DNA from 2 places in the Bacillus sp. m3-13 genome. Region 1 is predicted to be linked to the other one. Evidence: riboswitches for the same ligand, from Rfam matches in the RefSeq annotation. Region 1 holds a riboswitch; the other holds the start of a gene.
What was found. Region 1 has a riboswitch for S-adenosylmethionine ahead of M313_RS0109895 (sugar ABC transporter substrate-binding protein). Riboswitches for the same ligand answer to the same signal wherever they lie in the genome.
Positions count from the first base shown of each region.

Region 2: it holds a riboswitch for S-adenosylmethionine, as region 1 does, so the genes downstream of both, M313_RS23365 (methionine biosynthesis PLP-dependent protein) here and M313_RS0109895 (sugar ABC transporter substrate-binding protein) in region 1, are expected to answer to the same signal.

Region 1 is NZ_ACPC01000018.1:120,228-123,428, reverse strand. It holds gene M313_RS0109900 (sugar ABC transporter ATP-binding protein) at 1-256, opposite strand, end outside; gene M313_RS0109895 (sugar ABC transporter substrate-binding protein) at 317-1,429, opposite strand; SAM riboswitch class I at 1,531-1,636, opposite strand; gene M313_RS0109890 (glycoside hydrolase family 13 protein) at 2,377-3,201, opposite strand, start outside.
Region 2 is NZ_ACPC01000019.1:66,543-69,743, reverse strand. It holds gene cydD (thiol reductant ABC exporter subunit CydD) at 1-735, opposite strand, end outside; SAM riboswitch class I at 1,017-1,137, shown strand; partial or broken gene M313_RS23365 (methionine biosynthesis PLP-dependent protein) at 1,265-2,382, shown strand; gene metC (cystathionine beta-lyase) at 2,379-3,201, shown strand, end outside.

The DNA.
Region 1 (3,201 bases):
AAACGATTTGCACACCGGCCTTTTGGGAGTCTGTTGGTTTCGAAATAGAAAGTTGCTTTCCTCCGAGATTGATTTCCCCGGTAAAATGAACGTACGTTCCAGCCAGCACTTTCATCAATGTCGATTTCCCCGCTCCATTGGCGCCGATTAATGCATGCACACTACCGGGTTTGGCGGTAAATGTCACCTTGTCCAAAGCTTTCACTCCAGGAAACTCAATGGATATGTCTTTCATTTCAAGTATAGTGTTTGTCATTCTGCTCCCCCTCTCTTCAAAAATATAAACACTCCCTCCTTATGAAGAGAGTGCCGTCTATTATTTTTTGTAATGCTCTTTCAATGTGTTCATCCACTCTTCTAAGAATGCGTCAGATTCTCCCCAGCCTTCCACGACCTTTGAAAGGTTGCCCATGTTTACCGCTTCGCTTGATTGTTGTAGATCTTCTTGAGAGATCAAAGAAGCTTCTAAGTCATAAGTTTGCGGCGTTTCTTCCCCTGCAAGCTTTTTAGCAAGTAGACGTAGGTTTACCGCACCGATTAACTTCGGGTCCACAGCAGCTGTATACTCCCAAGGGCTTCCTTCTGTACTGATTTCCTGAAGGTCCGCATTGGAAACATCTATTCCGTAAATCTTGATTTCTTCACGACCTGCTTCTTTCAACGCACGAGCCGCTCCGACTGCGAATGCATCCCATGTAGCAAAGATAGCATCAATGCTTCCTTTAGGATGCTTGTTCAACATTGCCGCAACCGCGTTCTGGGTTTGAACGGATGTATCTGCCGCCGCAACGCCAAAACGTTCCACTTCGTTCAGGCCAGGATTATTTTCTAACGTTTCTTTATACACATTGTTACGTCGAACCATCGGCGGGAAACCGTCTACCCACAGGTACACCACATTCGCTTCCCCGTTGAAATCGTTGACGAGTTGATCAAGTGCTAATTTTGCCAGCTCCTCATCATCTTGAGAAGTTAGCGTCACTCCTTCAATGTTTGCAAGATCTCCATTGGAATCGAATGTCACCACTTCTTTGCCGCTGTCGACAAGCTGTTGGACACCTTCCACAGTTGCCGCATCATCACCGTGTGATATGATCACTCCGTCATAATCTTGGTTAACCGTCTGATTGATTGCATCATGGAATTTCGCACTGTCACCATTTGCAGTAAATACATCCACTGTAAATCCTATGGACTCCCCTTCCTCTTTCGCTCCAGCTAAAAATTGCGCCGTATGATCATCCCCGCCGATTTTACGGATAACCTTAATTTTCGCACCTTCTCCATCTGCAAAAATCTCTGGTACGTTCTCAATCGGCCCAGTCGGCTTACTGCTCGCTGCAGAATCGCCCCCTCCACTGCAACCAGTCAATAATAAAGTCGCTGTTGTTAATACCACAATTCCTTTTTTAATAAAGTTCTTTTTCATTTCTATACTCCCCTTTTTGCTTTATTGCTTTAATAAAATAAAAAACCTCTCTAAGAAAAGAGAGGTTTGAGCGCTAATTGAAAACAAAAAGACTTGTCCCTCTCTTATCTTTCAAAACATCACTGTTTTGCAGGATTTAGCACCAATTCCAAACGGAACGGTTGCTGGGCGTCATAGGGCCAGTCCCTCTGCCACTCTTGATAAGAGATCGAAATATTTAGTTTATTAAAAGAATTAAGTATTACTTTACCGCCTTAAAGGAGAAGTGTCAATGACTTTTTTTAAGAAAAGTAAAAATTTATGGTTGGTAGTTTAAAGTGTGGTCCACCTCGCCTTCATAGGGTCGATGAGGACCTCTCTTATGCCTTTCCCCCCAAACTGGCGTCTTCATAAGTGCGATGAGGACCTTTCCCCGGTCTTTCTCGCCAAACTGGCGTCTTCATAAGTGCGATGAAGACCTCTCTCGGGCCTTTCTCGCCAAACTGCCGTCTTCATAAGTGCGATGAAGGCCTGTCTCAAGCCTTTCTCGCCAAACTGACGTCTTCATAAGTGCGATGAGGACCTCTCTCCGGCCTTTCTCTCCAAACTGACGTCTTCATAACTGCGATGAAGACACCTCTCCGGCCTTTCTCTCCAAACTGACGTCTTCATAACTGCGATGAAGACACCTCTCCGGCCTTTCTCTCCAAACTGACGTCTTCATAACTGCGATGAAGACACCTCTCCTGCCTTTTTCTCCAAACTAACGTCTTCATAAGTGCGATGAAGACCTGTCTCAAGTCTTTCTCACCAAACTGACGTCCTCATAAGTGCGATGAGGACCTCTTTCATTAGATCTTATCAAATCAGAGGTCTTCATCATCGCCGCCTAGCAGATTCGTTGCCTCTACCGCCACAAAAAAAGAAAAAGCCCCACCCAAAATGGTGAGACTTTCCCAAGCAATATCTTACTTCGCTACCACATAAACACGAGTTTCATAAGGCTTCAACGTCAATTCAGACACAGCTTCATGCTTAGCAACCTCATAGTTTTGAAGACGAAGGTCAGCTGAAACTACCTCAAGATCTTCAAGCTCTACTGTGACTTCTTCTTCACTCAAGTTACATAATACTATAGCTACCTTGTTATCAAGTGTTCGAGTGTAACCGTAAACTTGTGTGTCATCTTCAAGAATCAGATTGTATTCGCCATAAACAAATACTTCCTCTTCTTTACGGATTTTGATCATTTCACGGTAGAAGCTTAATACGGAATTCGGGTCATTCCATTGCTTTTCCACATTGATCGTTTTGTAGTTTTCATTTACGCCCATCCAAGGGGTACCTGTAGAGAATCCACCGTTTAGTTCATCGTTCCATTGCATTGGAGTACGGGAGTTGTCACGGCCTTTTGCCCAGATGATTTCCATCACTTTTTGAGCATGCTCTTCGCCTTTAGCACTCTCAATGTCATAAAGGTTTTTCATGCCAACATCATCGTAATCGTTAATGCTGTCAAACTTCACATTCGTCATACCAAGTTCTTGACCTTGGTATATGAATGGAGTTCCTTGCATCAAGAAATACAATGCACCAAGGGATTTCGCACTTTCTACTAGGTACTCTTTGTCATTTCCCCATGTAGAAACAGAACGTGCTTGGTCATGGTTTTCAAGGAATAATGCATTCCAGCCATTTCCTTCCAATCCTTTTTGCCATTTCGTTAATGTTTTTTTCAGTTGAAGAAGGTCTACGCCGCCTTCTGTTCCTTTTTCCCAAAGTCCAAGATGTTC
Region 2 (3,201 bases), on a different contig from region 1:
TTCCAGCATTAACGAAGACAGAAATGCTATTCGCAACACTTCCATCGTTGCATCACGGAAGCTTAAACTGCTGTTTTCAATTGTTTCTTGCTGCTTTGCTGAGCGACCGAAAAGCTTTAACGTCGTGAGCCCTTGCAACGTATCAAGAAACGTTCCGGAAAAAGCATTCAGTTTATCCATCTGCTCTTCTGATTTTTTCTTTGTTTTCAAGCCTACCACAATCATGAAAATGGGAATGAACGGCGCCGTGATTAGTATAATCAAACCTGTATTCACATGCTGGCTGAATGCCGCGATTAAGATCATGATCGGGATGATGCTCGATTGAATGACCTGTGGCACATATCTGCTGAAATACGGGTCAATCTCATCCACCGCATCCATCATCACGCTCACCTTTTGACCGGACTGCCCCTTAAGGGAAGCTTGAACCGGACTGTTGGAAAATTTCTTGAGCAACGCAATCCGGAAATCTCTCTTTACTTTTGCAGCAAGCTTCACTCCAGTAATGCCGCTCCAATAGGTCAACCCCGCTCGTGCAGCCAATACTACCAGGAGGCCACCCAGGAATGGCAGTATTTCTTGAAAAGTGTGGCCCTTTAGGAAGACTCGATCCACGATGGTGACGAAAAAATACGCCTGCCCGATAACCGTTGCCCCTGTCAGGATGGCAATCAAGATCAGCGTCATCCTTGTGCCTCTATGTGATTTAGCGATCGTATTTAAATCAGTCATTATGTTAAATCCCTCTTTTCTATTAATGAAAATCGGATTGTATAGTTTAGTTAGTGAAAAGTTTCACATACTTTATAGTTAACATTATATAACATGCTTCATTGAATTTCCTCTTTCGGGATTGACCATTTTATGACAAAAAAATTCTTCTACTACTTCACTTCTACCCCACTCCTTCACCGCATAAAATTAATTCATCCAGAAAAAAACATTGCATTTCACACCCACCTGTTGTAAATTAGTAAAATAATTAAATTGTTCAGATAATTAAATAGTGAACTTTCTTATCCAGAGAGGTTGAGGGAATGGCCCGAAGACACCTCAGCAACCAGCAGCGCCCGTTAGAATGGACGTTGAAAAGGTGCTAATTCCAGCAAGCTGTGATGCTTGCAGAGATGAGAAGAATGAACTTTTCGATAAAAGTCTTCTTCTTATAGAAGGCTTTTTCTTTTTATTCCGATAAAGCATTAAAGCCCCTGCCCTCTGGAAGAAACGATTGTCACTTACCATATAGGAGGCCCATTCATGTATAAAACGGAAACAAAAGCTTGCACAAATCGGAAATCGCTCAGAAACTGCCACTGGAACGGTCAATCCGCCTGTTTTATTTTTCCACTGCCTATCGACACGAAGGTATTGGGCAGTCAACAGGATACGACTATACAAGAACCGGCAATCCCACACGCCATGTGTTGGAAAAAGCAATTGCAGACCTTGAGAGCGGCGACCAAGGGTTTGCCTGCAGCTCCGGCATGGCGGCGATATTGACCATCCTATCCCTTTTCAAGTCCGGAGATCACCTTATCGTCTGTAAGGACTTGTACGGCGGCACGTACCGCCTTTTTGAAGAAGGCTATAAAAAATAGGGGACTGTGTTGTAGCTATGTGGACACAACCGACCTTTCAGAAATCGAAAAAGCTATTACTTCCCAAACGCAGGCTATCTTTGTGGAGACTCCAACTAACCCCCTGATGGTAGAAACAGACTTAGAAGCAGTCTCGGAGCTCGCGAAAGCGCACGGACTTCTACTGATCTGTGATAATACGTTCTACACTCCTGTTCTATTAAATCCCATAAAATTAGGTGCGGACATCGTCATTCACAGTGCGACCAAGTATCTTGGCGGGCATAATGATGTGCTGGCAGGACTGATTGTCGCAAAAGGCGTGGAGCTTTGTGAATCCCTTTCGCTTCACCATAATGCAGCAGGTGCGGTTCTCAGCCCATTCGACTCCTGGCTGTTGATCCGCGGCATGAAAACCTTGTCCCTTCGCATGGAACGGCATGAAAAGAATGCGCAGCGAATTGCGACATACTTAGCTCAGCATGATTCCATCACAGATGTACTTTATCCGGGAAGAGGCGGCATGCTCTCCTTCCGCATCCAAGACGAGGCATGGGTCAATCCGCTACTTCAAAACTTGAACCTTATTACGTTTGCCGAAAGCCTTGGCGGCGTGGAAAGCTTCATCACCTATCCTGCCACGCAAACGCATGCGGACATTCCCGAAAAAATCCGCATAGAGACCGGTGTATGCAACAGATTGTTACGCTTTTCGGTCGGCATTGAAGACGCAGAAGACTTGATTCAAGATTTAGAGGCGGCGCTGAAAGCTGCTTCCATCCAAAAGGAGGTCCTATCATGAGCCATTCTTTTCAAACGAAGTTGTTACACAACCGCCATAAGTTTGATAAAAGCAATGGTGCGGTGAGCGTGCCCATACAACACGCATCCACTTTTCATCAGCCTGATATCGATTCCTTTGGCAAATATGACTATGGACGCTCTGCCAATCCGACCCGGGAAGCACTCGAAGAAACAATTGCCCACTTAGAAGAAGGAACGCGAGGCTTTGCTTTTTCATCTGGAATGGCTGCGATCTCGACTGCTTTCCTTCTTCTTTCACAAGGTGATCACGTATTGATTTCAGAAGACGTATACGGCGGCACTTACCGGATGGTTTCTGAGGTACTTACCCGTTACGGTGTGGAGCATACGTTTGTAGATATGACAGATTTGGAAAAAGTGAAAGCAGCCATCCAGGCCAACACTAAATTGCTTTATGTAGAAACACCATCCAATCCATTGTTAAAAGTAACGGACATCACGGCTGTGGCTACTCTCGCCAAATCAATCGGATCTTGGACTTTCGTCGACAACACCTTCTTGACGCCTTCCTTGCAAAAGCCGCTGGAGCTTGGTGCCGACCTTGTTCTGCACAGCGCAACGAAGTTCCTGTCCGGACACAGTGATGTCGTGGCAGGGCTTGCGGTGGCAAAGGATCCTGTGCTTGCCGACCGTTTAGCCTTTTTGCAAAATTCCTTCGGCGCGGTGCTTGGTGTCCAAGATGCATGGCTCGTCCTAAGAGGGCTCAAAACGTTACATGTAAGGCTGGAGCAGTCCCAAAAGTCCGCTTATAAAATAGCCAGTTATTTAGAAAAACATCCTGCCGTTAAAAAGGTTT